DNA from 2 places in the Claveliimonas sp. genome. Region 1 is predicted to be linked to the other one. Evidence: predicted binding sites of a transcription regulator. Region 1 holds the regulator's gene; the other holds the start of a gene.
What was found. The regulator NrdR, encoded in region 1, represses ribonucleotide reductase genes. The targets are predictions, from matches to a motif close to CACAANATNTTGTG.
Positions count from the first base shown of each region.

Region 1 (10,372 bases):
ACTGGAAGAATGGAAGGAGAAAGACGAGGAAGGCCGAAAACAGAAGGAGATTTTAAGAGAGCTGGCAGCGGCATATGAACAGCTGCAGGAAGCCGGGAAGGCTGCCGGAGTATATGAAGAGCTTCTGGATATGGAGGAAAGTTCAGAGCAAAGGGAACAGATCTATGAAAAGCTGGTGCTTCTATATGAAAAGAACAACGATCAGGAAAAAGCGTGGGAGGTCTGCAGTCAGGGCATAGAAGAGTTAAAGGATTCCGGGACGCTTCGGATACAGTTTATCCGTATGCAGTGTCAGAACAGCGGCACGGATCGGCAGATATGTGCGCAGACCATACAGAAATATCTGAAGGAGGTTCCCGGAATTGCTTCAGACGAAGAATTTAAGAAGCTGAAGGCAATCTATGATATAAAAGTGGAAGGAGAGAATGTATGGGTAGGAAGATAGCAGGGCAGCTTCTGGTACTTATTCTGCTTTTGGCGGTTTTGTACCGGCAGCAGGACATTTTTGCCCAGGATCCGGACAGCCGGGATGTCCGGGAGATTGGGGAGGAGCAGGAGAATGGGGAAGAGGAAGAAGGGGAGGAAGCCGAGCCGGATCCCCTTGTCCTCTACCGGGTAGAGTATGAGAAGCCGGAAGGAGAGACTTTGTATTATACGGCGCCTCCAACTGTAAAGATCACACATCCGGGGAAAAGAGGGGAGACAGTATTTTCTCTCCAGTCCGGAGACAGAAAAAAGGAAGGACGTCTGAAGGAAGGGGGAAGCGTTGCGGTGATCTCTCCGGAGGAATTTCAGGAAGGGACCAGTATTCTGGAAATATGGATGGAAGATGAAGGGAAAAAGATCCGGCATCAGCAAATTGAATTTAAAGTTGATACAACAGCACCAATAATGGCGGTGCAGCTTCCGGATACAGCCTGGCATCAGTACGAAGCCTGTGCGAAGGTGACAGCAGAAGACGGAGCCTTGGGAAGTGGGGTAAAAAACATTGTGTGCTATGTAAATGGACAGAAAACAGAAAATATTGATGGAGTAAATGCGGCAGAAGAGAAGGCGGAATTTCGGATCCGAGAGCATTCCAGCGGCGGCAAGGCAGTTGCTATCCGCATAGTGGCCTGGGATTATGCCGGAAATGCCGCAAGCTGGGAGGGCAGGGTCTTTATTGACCGTGCTTTCCCTATTGCTGAAATAAAGGGTGTGGCAGATTATACGGTTACGGGGAAGGATACAGAAGTTGTTTTTACGGTTTCCGATGATAATCTGTTAAAGACAGCAGATGTGCGTATTGTGAGAAGCGATCCGGAAGGAAAAGAAACATTAAGCAAAAACAAAGGCTGGTCTGAAGAGAAAGGAAAGAAGGTTTATCGTCAGAAGCTGACAGAGGAAGGAAAATATCAGCTGGAACTTCAGGCAGAGGATATGGCGGGATTTGCAGCCGGGGCAAAGGCACAGATTGTCATTGACAAAAAGGCACCTGTAATCTCAAAAGTCAGTGAAATGGATGGAAGGTATCTTAAAGAATTTTGTTGGAATTATCCAGAGACAGAATATATACAGGACTTTACCAGTTGCTCCTGCACTATGACGGTAGATGGCAGATTTTATTTTCCGGGACAGTCTCTGACAAAAGAAGGCAGGCATCAGATGAAGGTAGAAGCCGTAGATCAGGCAGGTAACCGGTCGGAAGCGAGGGCTGATTTTACCATCGATCACACAGCTCCGGATATTTTGATCCGGGGAATCACAGACGGGAAATCGTATGAGACAGAAGCCAATGCCGATATTCGTATCCGAGGAGAGAAAGACTGGCTTACGGCAGTTAAGGTAAATGGAAAGAGAGAAGTGCTGGCGGAAAAGAGCCGGAGCCATTCTGTGAATGTGAGAGGTGCCGGTATTTACGAGATCGAAGTCCAGGCGGAAGATGAAGCGAAGAATCAGGCAGTGGAGACAGTGATGATCGAAATTGTGCCGGAAGAGACGGCGGTTCAAAAACTTTTAGGACCGGTTCAAAAGGCACTCGGACTGGAGAGGGAAGTATTTGAAAAGGATGAACAAAAGAAAGAAAAAGACAGCAGCAATGCAGCAGATCCGGTGACTTTTTTCCTTGCGCTGCCGGCAGCGGCAGGTATTGGAATCGGAGTAAGACATTTGCTAAGAAAAAAGAAGAAACTGTGAGAGTTGCGGTATGTGGAATATCAGCAAATAATAAAAGGCATCAAAAAATGGAGTATACGGGACTTGAACCCGTGACCTTCACACTGCCAGTGTGACGCGCTCCCAACTGCGCTAATACCCCATAAGAAAAGTATAGCATGACTGTGAGAAAAATCAAGGCTGAATGATTATGAAAATCTTATGGGAAAAAGGAATAGAAGTTGCAATTTTACATGAAAAATAATATAATTCTCTTATATTTCAACAGTTATTCCAACAGTGAAAAATACGTGGAAATTCAAAGGAGACACATATATGAAGAAACGAGTTGTAGTTGCCCTGGGACATCGGGCGCTGGGAACCACATTGCCAGAACAAAAAGAGGCGGTAAAGCATACTGCCAAAGCAATTGCCGGATTGGTGGAGGAAGGATATCAGGTTGCGATCACGCACAGCAATGCCCCGCAGGTGGGGATGATCCATACTGCAATGAACGAATTTGGAAAGGTGCATCAGGATTATACTCCGGCTCCAATGTCTGTCTGCTCAGCCATGAGCCAGGGGTATATTGGGTACGACTTACAAAATGCCATCCGGGAAGAGTTGTTGAACCGGGGGATTTATCGCACAGTCAGCACAATCCTTACACAGGTGATTGTTGATCCCTATGATGAAGCGTTCTATACTCCTACAAAAGTACTGGGGCGTTATATGACGAAAGAAGAAGCGGAAGAGGAGAAAAAGAAAGGAAACTATGTGGTGGAAGAGCCGGGCAAAGGTTTCCGCCGGGTCGTTTCAGCACCCAACCCGGTAAAGATCGTAGAGATTGATGCAATAAAAACATTAATTGATGCCGGACAGTTGGTTATTGCATGCGGCGGAGGCGGAATCCCTGTAATGCAGCTGGATCATCGTCTGAAAGGAGCAAGTGCCGTCATTGAAAAAGACCTGGCAGCAGGCAAGTTGGCAGAAGAGATTGACGCGGATGAGCTGATCATTCTCACAAGTGTAGAGAAAGTAAGAATTAATCTTGATACGCCAAATGAGTCGGAGATCGGATGCATTTCCGTGGCAGAAGCAAAACAATATATGGCAGAAGGGCATTTTGGCAAACATAATATGCTGCCGAAATTCCGGGCTTCTGTGGAATTTATTGAAAAGCGGGAAGGAAGGATCGCCCTGATTACTTCTCTGGAAAAACTGAAAGACGGACTGCGGGGAAGAACAGGAACGATCATAAAATAAGAGTACCTGGTTTGAGAAAATAAAAAACAAAAGAAAACACTCTGTCAGAATGCGGAAATTGCAGATGGCAGAGTGTTTTTTTTAACAGAATACATTTTTCTATTGACAAATTTCTCGGGGGAGGGTATATACTTGTATTAAGTCAGTGGCACAATAGAGGGAGGAGAGCAGACATGGTTGAGATTAAGAATCTGACAAAAATTTATAAGCTGAACAAGAAACAGATGGCGGAATCTCATACAAAAGATCCGTATAAAAGAGCGGTGGACGGTTTAAGTCTCACTGCAAAGCCGGGAGAAATATATGGTCTCCTGGGTCCGAATGGGGCAGGGAAAACGACAACCCTGCGTTGTATTTCAACGATCATTAAACCCACAGAGGGGCAGATTTATGTAGATGGGCATGAGGTTCAGGAGGAGCCGGAGGAGGTACAGAGGCGTATCGGTTTCCTGACAAGTGATATTAAACTGGACGAGCAGTTTGACCCGGATTATATGTTCCGGTTTTTCGGAAGACTCCATAAGGTGCCGGAAGACATGCTGGAAAAGAGAAGACAGGAACTTTTCTCTTATTTTGGAATTGAAGAGTTTGCTCATAAGAGGATCAAAGAGCTGTCCACCGGTATGAAACAGAAAGCTGCCATTGCAGTAAGTCTGGTACATGATCCGGATATCGTTATTTTTGACGAGCCTACAAACGGTCTTGATATTGTGACTGCCAGAGGCGTGACAGATTATCTGAAGAAATTGAAGGAAGAAGGAAAATTAGTGATCATTTCTACGCATATTATGTCAGAAGCAGAAAAGCTTTGTGACCGCATCGGCATGATCATTGATGGAAAGAAAGAAGCGGAGGGGACGCTTCATGAACTCCTTTCCTGCACGGGAGCCCATGATCTTGAAGACGCGTTCTTTCAATTGTATACAGCAGCAGGGAAGGGGGAGATGTAGATGAACGGCATAAAACAGATTTTCGGAAAAGAGATGGCGAGAATTTTTAAAGACCGGAAAATGGTATTTTCTGTCTTTCTGCTGCCGGTTCTTATCATGGTAGTGATTCTTACGATCATCAGTAATCTTGCAGAGAATATGGAAGAGGATCTGGAAGAACATCAGGAAATTGTCTATATTCAGAATCAGCCGGAAACTTTTCAGGCGTTTTTAGAGTCAGGCGAGTATGATTACGATCTGAAAGAGGTGAAAAATGACGGACAAAGAAAGCAGGCAGAAGATGAAATCCTGCAGGGAACGGCCGATCTAATTATTGAATTTCCGGAAAATTTTGATTCTGCGATCAGTCAGTACGAGTCGGGAGATGAGATTCCACAGATCAAGACTTACTATAATCCATCAGAAGATTATTCTGCACAGGCTTACCAGGAGATTTCAGGAGGAACTCTGGAAGCTTACCGTCAGGTGCTTCTGGCAGGAAGAATGGGAAATGCGGAGGCAACTATAGTATTCACCGTAAATTCAGACAATGACAGGATGGAAATACAGGATGAGGATAAAGCAAGCGGAAAAGCCCTTGGGCTGATGCTTCCTTACTTTATTACAATACTGCTGTTTGCAGGAGCTATGGGAATCGGTGCAGATATGATTGCCGGTGAAAAAGAGCGGGGAACTATGGCGAGCCTTTTGGTCGCTCCTATCAAGCGGACTTCTATTGTACTTGGAAAAGTATTTGCCCTTATGGTAATATCGGGGATTTCTTCCCTGATCTATGTAGCAGTAATGGTTATCTGCATGCCGCTGATGATGAGATCCATGACAGGAACAAGCGGCGGAAGCCTGAATCTGCAGATGGATGTGGAACAGACGGTTATGCTGGCTCTTCTCCTTGTTGCAATCGCATTTTTATATGCAGCTATTGTAGCGCTTATTTCCGTATTTGCGAAGACAACAAAAGAGGCAACCAGCTATATTACGCCGGTTTATATGCTTGTCCTTGTAATCGGACTTCTCACTATGTTCCAGACCGGAACGCCGGATCCTTCCAGGTATTACATTCCGATCTACAACAGTGCACTGGCGCTGCAGGGAATCCTGGCAAAAGACATTACGGTGATGCAGTATATAGTAACGCTGGCGGAAACACTGGTTGTAGGAGGAGTACTTACAGCTTGTATTGCCCGTGCCTTTAAAAGTGAAAAAGTGATGGCGCCTTAACACCTATTTGCCTTTTTTGCATAAAATAGCAGAAGAGGTGATAAAATGCGGCTTTGCGACTTTCAGCAAAAAGAAGTGATCAATGCATGCGACTGCAGAAAGTTAGGGTATGTGGCGGATCTTGTCTTTGATGAATGCAGCGGATGTATAGAATCCATTATTGTCCCCAAAGGGGGGAAATTGTGCGGATGGTTTGGAGACGGCGGGGAATATGTAATTCCGTTTTGCTGCATCCAGAAAATCGGTCCGGATATTATTCTGGTAGAAGTACATGAAGAAAAACACCACAGACAAAAGTAAAAAAATTGACAATTTCTATTCGGGGGTTATATACTGGAGATATAATCAGAAGAAAGGACGTAAGCCAAGATGAAATGCCCATATTGCAGCCATCCGGATACCAGAGTGATCGATTCCAGACCGGCGGAGGACGGAAATTCCATTCGCAGAAGACGTTCCTGCGACGTCTGCGGAAAACGGTTCACTACATATGAAAAAGTCGAAACGATCCCTCTGATCATCATTAAGAAGGATAATAACAGAGAGCAGTATAACCGCGGGAAAATAGAATCGGGAGTACTTCGTGCCTGCTATAAACGGCCGGTTTCAGCAGAAGAGATACAGAAATGTATCGATCACATTGAAACAGAAATTTTCAGCCTTGAGGAAAAAGAAATTCCCAGCAGCACGATTGGAGAGATCGTAATGGATGAGCTGAAAAAACTGGATGAAGTGGCCTATGTCAGATTCGCTTCCGTATATCGTGAATTTAAAGATGTCAACACATTCATGGATGAAATAAAGAAAATTCTGGATCGGGGAAATGCTTAAGAAATGAATTGCGTATCCCCGGGGAAAGTGATAAGATAAAAGAAGAAGCATGAAATGGCTTCTTCTTTTGTTATAAAAATTTCAATGGAAATTCAGATAGATTGGGTGAGTGATATGAGAAACTATAAGCTGACGATTGCCTATGACGGCAGCCGTTACCAGGGATGGCAGCGGCAGGCGACCACAGACAATACGATCCAGTATATCATAGAGTGGAGCCTTGGAAAAATTGTGGGATACCGGGTTCAGGTGGACGGATCCGGGAGGACAGATAGCGGCGTACACGCCAGAGGACAGGTGGCCAGTGTAAAGTTGTCAGGACTCTACGATCCGGAAGAATTGAAGGAATCTCTGAATCGCTATCTGCCGGAAGATATCCGTATCTTGAAAGTAGAGCTGGTGAAAAACAATTTCCATGCCCGAAAAAGCGCAAAGGGAAAAAAGTATGAATACTATATTGACTGCAGGGAGAAGCCGGATGTATTTTCCCGCAGATATTGTTATCATTATCCCGAAAAACTGGATATAGAGGCAATGAGAGATGCGACAAAATATCTGATCGGCGTCAAGAATTTTGTCAGTTTTACAGATAATAAAGATACAAATGATACCGTACGTAAAATTTATAATATCAAGATCGTACGTTCCGGAGAAAAGGTGCGGATTACCTACTATGGTTCGGGATTTTTGTATCATATGGTGCGGATCCTGACAGGAACGCTGCTGGAAGTGGGGACAGGCAGGAGAGATGCATCCAAGCTTCCGGTAGTGATCGCAGCGGAGGACAGAAGTCTTGCCGGATTCCTTGCTCCGGCCAGGGGATTGTTTTTAAGAAAAGTATATTATTAACTGCCGCCTGCCACAGGCAGATACGACAGAAGGGAGAACAAAAGATGAAATTTGTTTCATGGAATGTAAATGGGATCCGCGCGTGTGTGCAGAAAGGCTTCATGGATTTTTTTAAAGAAGCGGACGCAGATATTTTCTGTATACAGGAGACAAAAATGCAGGAGGGACAGCTTGTCCTTGAAACACCGGGATATCACCAGTATTGGAACTATGCGGTGAAGAAGGGGTATTCCGGCACAGCGGTATTTACCAGGGAGGAACCCATTTCTGTATCCTATGGAATCGGAATAGAAGAGCACGATCAGGAAGGCCGGGTAATCACTCTGGAGTTTCCTGACTACTATTTTATTACGGTATATACTCCCAATTCACAGAATGAGCTGGCCAGGCTGCCGTATCGGATGCATTGGGAAGAAGATTTCCTGGCTTATCTGAAGAAGCTGGAAGAGAAAAAGCCGGTTGTTTTCTGTGGAGATCTGAATGTGGCTCATAAGGAGATCGATCTGAAAAATCCTAAGACAAACCGAAAGAATGCAGGTTTTACTGACGAGGAGAGGGAGAAATTTACCGCCCTTCTGGATGCAGGATTCATTGATACCTTCCGCTATTTTTATCCGGATCAGGAGGGTATTTATTCCTGGTGGTCCTACCGGTTTAAAGCAAGAGAGAAGAATGCAGGGTGGCGCATTGATTATTTCTGTGTGTCTGCTTGTCTGGAAAACCGCTTGAAAAATGCAGAAATATTGACAGATATCATGGGCTCGGATCACTGCCCGGTTGTATTGGAGATGGAGTAGATATGAAAATAGAACGCGAACATACAGCAGCAATTGTAATTGATTACCAGGAAAAACTGGTTCCGGCAATGTCGGGAAAAGAAGGTCTCATCGAAAATTCATCGATCCTTCTTGCAGGACTTTGCACTTTGGATGTGCCTGTATTTCTGACCCAGCAGTATACCAGGGGGCTGGGGGCCACTGTAAAGGAGATCAGGGAGGCTGCCCGTACAGAGGAATTTGTGGAGAAGATCCGCTTCAGCGCTTATGAAGATGTTCTAAAAGAATGTCCGTCCATACAGGAGAAGAAATATATTATCCTGTGCGGAATCGAGGCCCATATCTGTGTGCTCCAGACTTTGATCGATCTGCGCGCGCACGGATATATTCCGGTTCTTGTGACAGACTGCATTTCCAGCAGAAAAGATACGGACAAAGAGATGGCGATTCTGCGCGCACAGGAGGAAGGGGCTGTGCTGACAACATATGAAGCCCTGCTTTTTGAGCTTCTCGGCGCAGCGGGTACAGAGGAGAGTAAAAAAATCCAGAGGCTGGTAAAATAAAAAAGAAGAAAAAATGGAGGGTATATCATCAGATATACCCTCCGTCTATTCCTATGATCTGTCCGGTGAGATAATCGGGAGCTTGGGAAAGATCCCAGACAAGCCGGGCGACTTCTTCAGGGCGGCCGAATCTGCCGGAAGGGATATCTTCTTCCAGAGTCTGCCGTTCCCTGGCGTCCAACTGGCTGTTCATGGCAGTATCAATGACGCCGCATGCGACAGCGTTTACCTGAATGTTGCTGGGGGCCAGCTCTTTTGCCAGCGCCCGTGTCAGACCGTGCACTCCTGATTTGGAAGCGGAATAGGCAGCTTCGCAGGAAGCGCCGCTGGTTCCCCACATGGAAGAAATATTGATGATCCGACCCTGTTTTCTTGTTATCATAGGGGGAACGGCACTGCGGCAGCAATAAAATACAGAAGAAAGATTTGTGTTGATAATATCCTGCCACTGCTGATCAGTCATATCCGTGAGAAGCCCGATGTGGGCGATGCCGGCGTTGTTGATGAGAACATCCAGGCAGGGACATATCTGATAAATTGCATCAAAGATCTGCCGCACATCTTCGGGGTTCCCCACATCACCGGGGAGAATCGTGCAGCTTCCGGGAGTTTCGCTTTGGATCTTCTTTTCTACTTCCTGAAGCTCCAGGAAAGAGCGGCGGCAGTTGAGAAAAATATGCCATCCCATACGGGCAAAAAGAAGGGCGCATGCTCTTCCGATGCCGCGGGAAGCCCCGGTAATCAACACAAAATGTTCGGCAGAAGAAGTGTATGTTTTCATATGACAGCTCCTTTTTGAAAAGATCAGAAGGGCAGCAGAAGGATCTGCTGTCCAATATATAACATAGTAACACATTTTGACGGGAAATTCATCTGATTGCAGGTCATTTATGCGTTGCTATTTATCAGTACAGGTGCTATGATGTAGGCATGTAAAGTGGATTCAGAGGATGAAAAAGAGGTATGAATATGATAGAGCGGGCAATTCAATTTGCGACAAAGGCGCATGAGGGACAGCTAAGGAAAGGCACAAGGCGTCCTTATATCGTCCATCCGATTGAAGTGGGAGAAATCGTGGCAGGAATGACGAAGGATGAAGAAATTATCAGCGCTGCAGTGTTGCATGATACCATAGAGGATTGTGAGGGAGTCACGGCAGATGTCCTGGCGCTGGAATTTTCCCCCAGAGTAGCCGGTATGGTGCTGGGGGAGAGCGAAGATAAATCAAAGACATGGATGGAAAGGAAAAGCGCAACCATCCATTCAATCGGACAGGCCCCAAGAGAGGTGCAGATGATCGCTCTGGCAGATAAACTGTCAAATATGAGAGACATAGACAGGGATTACCCTAAAGTCGGGGAAGACCTTTGGAACCGTTTTCGCATGAAAGATAAAAAGATGATCGGCTGGTATTACAAAGGAATAAGAGATGCGCTCCAGTCTGTGTTTGCGGAGGAAGCTGCATTTCAGGAATACTGTGCGTTGATTGAAAAGAATTTTGAATGATTTTAAGGGAACATGGCAGTGTGCAAAGAAGAGATGCGGTTTAGGCTGCGTCTTTCTTTGCACATTGATGTGAAAGGCAAGATATGCCGGGAAGGGAGAGTATTTTTTTGAAACAGAACATAGTTACGAGAGACAGGATCCTGATTTTGATTTCGGGATTTTTTTATTTTGCAAGTCCTATGCTTGTGACGCCTCTTATTACAGGATTTTCGGAAAATTTGGGCGCAAGTGCGGCTTTGATGGGAGTGATCGGAGGACTCATGAATATTTGTTCCCTTTT
Region 1 covers NZ_JAYAZJ010000081.1:45,301-55,672, reverse strand. The annotation lists gene WJ238_RS07450 (tetratricopeptide repeat protein) at 1-445, shown strand, start outside; gene WJ238_RS07445 (hypothetical protein) at 430-2,175, shown strand; tRNA gene WJ238_RS07440 (tRNA-Ala) at 2,224-2,296, opposite strand; gene WJ238_RS07435 (carbamate kinase) at 2,470-3,399, shown strand; gene WJ238_RS07430 (ABC transporter ATP-binding protein) at 3,573-4,349, shown strand; gene WJ238_RS07425 (ABC transporter permease) at 4,350-5,567, shown strand; gene WJ238_RS07420 (PRC-barrel domain-containing protein) at 5,613-5,867, shown strand; gene nrdR (transcriptional regulator NrdR) at 5,937-6,398, shown strand; gene truA (tRNA pseudouridine(38-40) synthase TruA) at 6,513-7,247, shown strand; gene xth (exodeoxyribonuclease III) at 7,292-8,044, shown strand; gene WJ238_RS07400 (isochorismatase family protein) at 8,047-8,586, shown strand; gene ymfI (elongation factor P 5-aminopentanone reductase) at 8,615-9,367, opposite strand; gene WJ238_RS07390 (HD domain-containing protein) at 9,556-10,092, shown strand; gene WJ238_RS07385 (MFS transporter) at 10,200-10,372, shown strand, end outside.

Region 2 (10,372 bases), on a different contig from region 1:
TGTGATTCCCGCCGCTATTGCGGCAGTTCCTTTTGTCTGCATTGACAACGGATGTTTCTTCACTGGCGATTTTCAAACTTTTGTGCAAAAAAACAGAACCTGAAACCTGATTTCAAGTTCTGTATCCAAGAAAGAATATCTAGGAAATCCCTTTCATGGTAAGCTGGATCCGTTTTCTTTTCAGATCCACACTCATGACCTTCACATCTACGATATCTCCCACACTCACTGCTTCCAGCGGGTGTTTAATAAACTTCTTATCTGTGATCTCTGAAATATGCACCAGTCCGTCCTGATGAACTCCGATGTCCACAAAAACTCCAAAATCAATTACATTTCTTACTGTTCCTTTGAGAATCATACCTTCTTTTAAGTCTTTCATTTCCAGCACATCGGTGCGAAGGATTGGCTTGGGCATCTCTTCTCTCGGATCACGTCCGGGCTTCTCCAGTTCTTTTACAATATCCCGCAATGTAATATCACCGATTCCAAGCTCTTCTGACAACTTTTTATAATCTTTAATGGTAAGAGACAATCCTGCCAACCGTCCTTTTGCAACATCTTCCAGCGTAAATCCCTGTTTTTCCAGGAGTTTTTTCGCCGCCTCATAGGATTCCGGATGAACGCTGGTTGCATCCAGCGGATTATCGCCGCCTGCGATCCTCATAAATCCTGCACACTGTTCATAGGCCTTTGGCCCCAGTTTTGCTACTTTCAAGAGCTGCTTTCTGTCAGTAAATTCTCCATTTTCTTCCCGATAGGCAACAATATTTTTTGCAATCGCTGTACTGATGCCGGATATATAGGAAAGAAGCGGCGCAGATGCAGTATTGAGATCTACCCCTACCTTATTGACACAGTCTTCCACAACTCCGGACAGCGTATCGCTTAATTTTTTCTGGTTCATATCATGCTGGTACTGCCCTACTCCTATAGACTTAGGGTCTATTTTCACCAGTTCCGCCAGAGGATCCTGCAGTCGCCTTGCAATAGAAGCGGCGCTTCTTTGACCAACGTCAAATTTCGGGAACTCTTCCGACGCAAGCTTACTTGCGGAGTACACAGATGCCCCCGCTTCACTGACGATCACATACTGCACTTTCTGCGGAATTTCTTTTAAAAGTTCCACAATAAACATCTCCGATTCCCTGGACGCCGTTCCGTTTCCAAGGGAAATCAACGTAATATTATACTTTGGTATGATCTTTTTCAGAAGATCTTTGGATGCCTGGATCTTCTGTGGAGTGGTGGGCGCTGTAGGATAAATTACTGTTGTTCCGATCACTTTTCCTGTCGGGTCTACCACTGCCAGCTTACATCCTGTCCGAAAGGCCGGATCCCATCCCAGAACAGTCTGTCCGGTAATCGGCGGCTGCATAAGAAGCTGCTCCAGATTTTTTCCAAATACACTGATAGCTCCGTCCTCTGCCTTTTCCGTCAGGCTGTTCCTGATCTCCCGCTCGATGGCAGGCGCGATCAGCCTTTTATAGCTGTCATCGACCGCTTCTTTCAGAGCCGGAGAAGTATTTGGATTCTGTTTATGGATCACCTTTTTCTCAAGGTAGCGCAGAATATCTTCCTCCGGAGCCTCAATCTTAACCGTAATGTATTTTTCTTTTTCTCCCCGGTTCAAAGCCAGAATCCGGTGTCCCGCAAGTCTTGTTACAGGTTCCTCAAAATCATAATACATTTCATATACAGACTGCGCATTTTCGTCCTTTGCCTTGGAAATCAGCTTCCCTTTCTGCATGGTGATCTTACGGATATGACTTCTGAAATCTGCTTCGTCCGAAATATTTTCCGCAATAATATCCTTTGCTCCGGCAATAGCTTCCTCTGCATTCTTTACTTCCTTTTCCGGATTTACATATTCCTGCGCTGCCTCCTCAAGAGACATATTCAGATTCTGAAATGTAATAAGGGCAGCCAGGCCTTCCAGGCCTTTTTCTTTGGCAATGGTTGCCCTTGTCCTTCTCTTAGGGCGGTAAGGACGATATAAATCCTCTACTACCACCATTGTCTCTGCCTCAAGAATCTGCTTTTTCAGTTCTTCCGTCAGTTTTCCCTGTTCCTCAATACTGGAGAGCACCTGCTCCTTTTTCTCTTCCAATCCCCTAAGGTACTGCAGCCTTTCGTGCAGCCGGCGAAGCTGCTCATCATCAAGCGTCCCAGTTGCTTCTTTTCTGTATCTTGCGATAAACGGAATGGTATTGCCTTCATCAATCAGCTTGATGGCTGCATCTACCTGCCATCTTTTTACTCCCAATTCCTCCGTAATTCTCTGATTAATATCCATATGTTACAATCCTTTCTTTGTGGTGCTTATCTGCAGGATTATTATACTGGAAAACATCCGGTTATGCAATGAAAGGAATCATCAAAGGAAAATACCGAGTTCACTCTGTTTTCTTGAAGCCCCTATGGAAATATGGTATAATCGCTTTTATAAACAGATAAAGGGGATGTATCGCTATGGTAAAAACAGAGGAGTTATCCAAACAGCAGTTAAAATCAAAAGAAACAAAAGACCGAATCTTTCAGGCTGCCAAAACAATCCTTAGAAAAAAGGGATATGAAGGCTTGTCTATAAAAAATATATGTGAAGAAGCAGGCGTTTCCAACGGTAGTTTCTATCACCATTTTAAAACAAAGGATGATCTTTTATCTTATTATATTGAAGAACAGCCAAGTATTGATCCCGATTGTCTTGAACTTCCCGCCAACGCCGAAGAAGCCAAGACGGCCATTATCCATGTTTATTTAAATTATGCCCACTATTGCCGCGAGCTTGGCCTTGATTTTGTATCAAACTATTACACACCAAAAAATCAGTCTTTAAATCCTGATATCCGAACAGAGCGTCCCTATCCTATCGTTACTGTCCAGCACTATCTGCAGAGGGCGATCGACGCTGGTATCCTCCACTTAAAGCATCCTCTGGAGGAAGTCACCACGGATATCCGTATTATCGTAATCGGCAATGTATTCGAGTGGTGCCTGAAGAATGGAGATGCTGATTTTGAGGGAAATATACGGCGTCTTCTGACAACTTATCTCGATGGGCTTATGTAGATGGGGTTATACAGGTTGCTTTCCTTTGCTTCTCATGATATGATGAACCCACAAAGCAAAAGGAGGGTTTATCAATGCTGATGATCAGAGACATTACCGAGGCTGACAGGGAAGAAGTTATCGCAATGATGAAAGAATTTTACGGAAGCCCTGCCTGCCTTCACACAGTCCCTGAAGAAAATTTTCACCGGACCATCACAGCGGCAATAGAGAAAAGTCCTCTCGCAAGGATCCTTGTTCTGGAAGAGACAGATCAGTCGCCGGCAGAAAGGATTACCGGATATGCTAACCTGGCTATCACCTGGAACAACGAAGCAGGCGGCATCCAGGTATGGTTTGATGAACTTTTTTTCAAAAGTAATGCCAGGGGAAAGGGATACGGCACTGAAGTTTTTCAGTGGCTGGAAAAAGAATATCCGCAGGCACGGCGTATCCGTCTGGAAGTAACCCACGAGAACACCAGAGCAATTTCTCTGTATGAGCGGCTCGGATATGAAGAACTGCCCTATTATCAGATGATCAAGGATAAGTTATCCTGATGGCAGAAATTTTAAAAAATTATATAAAACGAATACGCCCGGCTACTTTTCATAGCCGGGCGTTCTTTTTTACACTTCCATACGAAACGTCAATCTATTCGTTTTCTTCCGTATATTTCTTAATATTGGATGCGTTTGTAAGCTTCTGCACACCGTCTTTTCCTACAAGCACAAGGGTCGGCGCAGACATGATCCCATATTTCTTTGCCAGATCTTTATTTTCCTCCGCATCGATCATCTCATAATCCACATGGGCCTCTTCCAGTGCATTCTTGGCTATCTTGCAGTTAGGACAGGTCTTTGTTGTAAACAGAAGCTTTCTCGGTGCATCCGCCTCTGCCTTCATGACCTCATCGATCTTTTCTCCTGCCTTGGATTTTACATGGAAGTGAGAATGACTCAAGTCATATACTTTACGATCCTTAAATTCCTGTGCCTTTCCGTCATTCCAGTTCTGAACCGGACGGTAGTATCCTGTAATACGGCTGTAAACTTCTGTTACATTGCCGCACTCCGGACAAGTATAGTGCTCGCCCGAAATATAACCGTGATCCTTACAGATAGAGTAAGTCGGTGACATTGTATAATAAGGCAATTTGTAATTTTCTGCTATCTTACGTACCAGAGAAGCGGCTGACTTCCAGGAAGGAAGCTTCTCTCCCAGGAACGCATGGAACACGGTTCCTGATGTGTACAGTGTCTGCAGATCATCCTGAATGTCCAGAGCGTCAAAAATATCTTCTGTATATCCTACAGGCAAATGAGAACTGTTGGTGTAATATGGCGTGCCGCAGTCCTCTGCCGCTGTAATGATATCCGGGAACTGCTCCACATCATGTTTCGCAAACCGGTAAGCGGTTGACTCTGCCGGTGTTGCTTCCAGATTGTAAAGATCGCCGTATTCTTCCTGATATCCGGACAGTCTTTCTCTCATATGATTAAGAACTCTCTTGGAAAATTCCTGTGTCTCCTTATGCGTCATATCCTTGCCGATCCATTTTGCGTTGAGTCCGGCTTCATTCATTCCCACAAGTCCGATCGTGGAGAAATGATTGTCAAATGTTCCAAGATAACGTTTTGTATACGGATACAGTCCGCCTTCCAGAAGCTGGGTAATAACCTGTCTCTTTACATGCAAAGAGCGGGCAGAAATATCCATCAGCCGGTCCAGACGGCTCATAAACTCTTCTTCGTTTTCAGACTGGTAAGCGATCCTTGGCATGTTGATGGTCACAACTCCAATGGATCCTGTGCTCTCGCCGCTTCCGAAAAATCCGCCTGATTTTTTGCGAAGCTCACGAAGATCAAGACGCAGACGGCAGCACATGCTTCTTACATCGCTCGGCTCCATATCACTGTTAATGTAGTTAGAGAAGTATGGTGTTCCGTATTTTGCTGTCATCTCAAAGAGAAGACGGTTATTTTCCGTATCAGACCAGTCAAAATCACTGGTGATGGAGTAAGTCGGGATCGGATACTGGAATCCGCGTCCGTGAGCATCTCCCTCGATCATGATCTCAATGAACGCCTTATTGATCATATCCATCTCTTTCTTACAGTCTCCGTATGTAAAATCCATGTCCTTGCCGCCGACGATCGCCGGAAGGTTGGCAAGGTCATTCGGAACAGTCCAGTCCAGAGTAATATTGGAAAACGGTGCCTGTGTACCCCATCTGGACGGTGTGTTCACTCCGTAAATAAACGATTCTATACACTTTTTCACACTGTCATAGCTTAAATTGTCCACCTTGACAAACGGCGCCAGATAAGTATCGAAAGAAGAGAATGCCTGCGCGCCGGCCCATTCATTCTGCATGATTCCCAGGAAGTTTACCATCTGGTTGCAAAGAACGCTCAAATGCTTTGCAGGAGAAGAGGAAATTTTTCCCGGTATTCCTCCCAACCCTTCCTGGATCAGCTGCTTCAGCGACCATCCTGCACAGTATCCGGTCAGCATGGAAAGGTCATGAAGATGGATATCCGCATTTCTGTGAGCCTGCCCGATCTCCTCATCATAGATTTCCGACAGCCAGTAATTTGCTGTGATCGCTCCTGAATTGCTTAAGATCAGACCTCCCACAGAATAAGTTACTGTAGAATTTTCTTTCACACGCCAGTCGGAAACATTAACATAATTGTCAACAATTTCCTTATAATCCAACATGGTCGATTTGAGATTGCGGATCTTCTCCCGGTTTTTACGATAAAGGATATATCCTTTTGCCACATCGCCGTAACCTGCCTGGACAAGCACCTGCTCTACGCTGTCCTGAATATCCTCTACCTGGATCAGATCCTTTTTGATCTTCGGCTCAAAATCTGCAGTCACCTTCAGCGACAGCATATCTATGATGGACGGATGATACTGCCTGTTCTGTGCTTCAAACGCTTTTGTGATGGCGATACTGATCTTGGCAATATCAAATTCCGCGATCTGTCCGTCTCTTTTTACTACCTGATACATGAAATGACCTCCCCTTTTATTTTTCTTTTGTGCTGGTTCTTTTATCATACCACCTTATCTCCGTAAGAGTCAATACAAAATAACAACATGTTGTGCACACTTTTCGTCTTCTTCACAACATGTTGTTATTATGTTCCCTCATATTTTCTATAAACCACGCAGTTTTGCAGATTCTACGTCCTTTTTCACAACCTCCAGGGCCTGCTCCATAATTTCTTTATTATAGCCGTGCAGTCCGGGACGGATCAGATCCCCTGAATCTACAAACTGCTGAAGGTAATACTCCCTGGCTCCCCGGATCCACCGTCCAATAGAAGCAAAATCCGACCTTTGATGAAATTCCCGCACAACAGTCGTTCGAAATTCATAGGGTACTTCTCCCGACATCAGATACTTGACACTTCTATGTACATCTCTGATATCATAATCTTCTATCCCGATCGTTTTTCCGTAATGCTCCTGGGAATTTTTAATATCCATTGCCACATAATCGATCAGTCCTGCTTCCACAAGCCGGATCAGCTTATCCGGAAAGCTTCCGTTGGTGTCCAGTTTCACATCATACCCCATCTCTTTGATCTGCCGGATAAATTCTTCGATCCCGTCCTGTATCAATGGCTCTCCGCCGCTGATGCACACGCCGTCAAGGATCCCCTGGCGTTTGGTGAGAAATCGGAAAATCTCCTCTTCCGGTATGGTCTCATTCGCTGATGTATCGATCACAAGGGAGGCATTGTGGCAAAACGGACACCTGAAATTACATCCTGCCGTAAATATGGTGCAGGCAACCTTTCCGGGATAGTCCAGCAATGTTAATTTCTGCAATCCTTGTATTATCATATCTCTCATCTCCTGCTTTTATTTTATTCTATCACAGGCAGGTAGAGATTACTATTTTTTTATTCGTACAGAAACGCGGAATAAAACCAATCCCACTACAAAAACCACCGCCAGAACGGCAACGCCCTGGTTTGTGCTGCCCGTGACCTGTGAAACAAATCCTACCAGGGCAGTTCCGATAAAGGAAGCTCCTTTTCCGCAGATATCCATAATCCCAAAATATTCCCCTGATTTCTGGGGCGGAATTAATTTTGCAAAATGGGAGCGGGACAGCGCCTGTATGCCTCCCTGGAACAATCCCACACATACTGCCAAAATCCAGAACTGCAGCTGGCTGTTTAAAAACAGTGCATATACCGCAATGGCCGTATAGGCCAGGATACAGATGGTGATCAGATTTTCGGACGGGTATTTTTCCGTAAACTTTCCAAAGGCAATCGCCGATGGAAAGGCCACGATCTGAGTGACAAGAAGCGCCAGAAGAAGCCCTGTGGTATCCAGCCCCAATGCCGTTCCATATGCGGTAGCCATCTCTATGATCGTGTAAACACCATCAATATAAAAGAAATACGCAAGAAGATACAATAGAATCTTCCGGTCATCTTTCATGCCTTTTAATGTCTCCCAAAGTCTCCGAAAACTTTTCCCCACAAGTCCGGGCGTATTTTCCACATAATGGATCTGGCGGTAGTTTTTCAGCAGCGGAAAAGACGAAACAATCCACCACACCGCCACTACGGCAAAAGAAATCCCCATCGCCGTCTGCATGGAAAGGCCGAGAGGTTCTGCTCCCAGCACAATCCCAAGACTGATGATAAAGGGAATACAGCTTCCGATATATCCCCAGGCATATCCCTGGGAAGAAACCTCATCCAGTTTTTCCGGCGTTGTCACATCGTGAAGCATAGAATCATAAAACACAAGACTTGCAGAATAGCCGATCTTGGCGATCACAAAGATCACCAGAAATCCCAGCCATGTGGCAGCGATCCCCATGGCAATACAGCCGATCACGCCCACCAGCACAGTAACAAGAAAAATTTTCTTTTTATAGTTTTTAGTGTCGGCCACCGCACCAAAGACAGGCCCGATAAAAGCAACTGCCAAAGTGGCGACAGAGGCCGCATAACCCCAGTATGCAAGATAAGTCACAGAAGAAAGGCCTGCAGATTCTGACAAGTAATTGAAATAGATAGGAATGATCGTGGAAACCAGAAGTACAAACGCCGAGTTTCCAACATCATACAAAATCCAGGCTTTTTCCAGAGAGGTATATTTTTGTTTTTGTTTCATTGTTTTCTCCTTTTCCCTGCCCTGTCGGGCATTTTCCTTTTCGCAATTAAATTACAGCGCACTTTAACTATTATACTCCAGTATAAATGGGGTTTGTCAATTCTACTGCGCATATCTTGTAAAGTTTCTGTAAAGTATTCCCATTTTCCTCCTTACATGATACAATATCAGAAATACCGTACTGATTACAAAGGGTAACACCTGAGTAAAAAGGCGCTTCCAGCATGAATCAAGAAGGGAGATGGAATCTCCCGCCTTTTGCCTGCGCCATCGGTGCAGGTTTTTTTAGGAGGTTAAACGCACAGATGAAACAGACCAATCGCCTGCTGATCGACAAACTGCATCAGACTCATACTCTGTCCAGGGACGAGTGGATCCATCTGATCACAAACCGAACCACAGAGGATGCCTCTTATCTTTTTGCCCTGTCAAGAGAAGTGCGGCATCACCATTACGGACACAGCGTCTATATCCGCGGCCTGATCGAATTTACAAACTACTGTAAAAACGACTGCTATTACTGCGGCATTCAAAAAAGCAACCGCAATGTGTACCGCTACCGTCTCACTGAAGAGGAGATACTCTCCTGCTGCCGGGAAGGCTATTCCCTGGGGTTCCGCACTTTCGTACTCCAGGGGGGTGAGGACGGCTGGTTCACAGATGACCGCATGGTACATCTGATTTCTCAGATCAAAGACCTGTGGCCGGACTGTGCCGTGACCCTCTCTATCGGAGAGAAGGCCCATCATTCCTATCAGGCATTTTTTGACGCTGGGGCAGACCGCTATCTTCTCCGTCACGAGACCTTTGACGCCGGTCACTATGCCCGGCTTCATCCGGCCTGTCTTAGCTCTTCATCCCGGCAGGCCTGCCTGTGGGACCTGAAGGCCATCGGATATCAGGTAGGCACTGGTTTTATGGTAGGTTCTCCTTTCCAGAGCGCGGAAAATCTGGCCGATGACATGCTGTTTATCAAAAAGCTGAATCCTCATATGGTAGGGATCGGGCCTTTTATCCCTCACCGGGATACCGTATTTGCCAGGGAACCTGCCGGCACCCTGGAGCTGACCCTGTTTATGCTGGGACTTCTCCGCCTGATGCTCCCAAAGGTTCTTCTTCCTGCCACCACCGCTCTTGGCACAATCCAGGAGAACGGAAGAGAACTTGGAATCCTGGCCGGTGCAAATGTTGTTATGCCCAATCTCTCTCCGAAAACCCACCGAAAAGATTATTCCCTTTACGACAATAAACTGTCTGACGGCGAGGAGGCTGCAGAGGGAAAAGAAAAGCTGGAAAAGCGTATGGAGGCAGTCGGTTATCATATTCTGACACACCGCGGAGATTCTTTGAACATTTCCTGATCAATGCGGTGTATAAAACTTGCGATAACGGAGGAAAGAAAAATGTATGACGTAAACTCAAAATGTCCAGATGATTTTATCAACCACGAGGAAATCCTCACCACGCTTGCCTACGCTGAAGAAAACAAGCACAATGAGGCACTGATCGATTCCATTATCGAAAAGGCCAAAAAGCGTAAAGGACTGTCCCACCGCGAGGCAGCGGTTCTTCTGGACTGCGATATTGAAGAAAAAAATCAGGAAATTTACAAGCTGGCCGAACAGATCAAAAAAGATTTTTACGGCAACCGTATTGTCATGTTTGCCCCCTTGTACTTATCCAACTACTGCATTAACGGATGTACCTACTGCCCCTATCATATGAAGAACAAACATATTGCAAGGAAAAAACTGACCCAGGAAGAAATCCGGCGGGAAGTCATTGCGCTGCAGGATATGGGGCACAAACGTCTGGCTCTGGAAGCAGGCGAGGATCCGGTGCACAATACCATGGATTATTATCTGGACAGTATTAATACCATTTACAGCATCAAGCATAAGAACGGAGCCATCCGGCGCGTCAATATCAACATTGCCGCTACAACGGTAGATAATTACCGCCTTCTGAAGGAAGCCGGCATCGGCACTTATATCCTGTTCCAGGAAACTTACCATAAAAAAAGTTATCTTCAGCTCCACCCTACCGGTCCGAAACATGACTACGATTACCACACTACTGCAATGGACAGAGCCATGGAGGGCGGCATCGACGATGTGGGAATCGGCGTTCTTTTTGGTCTGGATAAGTACCGTTATGAATTTAC
Region 2 covers NZ_JAYAZJ010000082.1:5,432-15,803, forward strand. The annotation lists gene WJ238_RS07595 (YoaK family protein) at 1-103, shown strand, start outside; gene WJ238_RS07600 (Tex family protein) at 140-2,296, opposite strand; gene WJ238_RS07605 (TetR/AcrR family transcriptional regulator) at 2,473-3,072, shown strand; gene WJ238_RS07610 (GNAT family N-acetyltransferase) at 3,147-3,611, shown strand; gene WJ238_RS07615 (ribonucleoside triphosphate reductase) at 3,706-6,075, opposite strand; gene WJ238_RS07620 (anaerobic ribonucleoside-triphosphate reductase activating protein) at 6,223-6,915, opposite strand; gene WJ238_RS07625 (MFS transporter) at 6,967-8,208, opposite strand; gene hydE ([FeFe] hydrogenase H-cluster radical SAM maturase HydE) at 8,514-9,569, shown strand; gene hydG ([FeFe] hydrogenase H-cluster radical SAM maturase HydG) at 9,612-10,372, shown strand, end outside.
Region 2: a site for NrdR is predicted at 6,189-6,202, ahead of WJ238_RS07615 (ribonucleoside triphosphate reductase). Genes of this name have one in related genera too.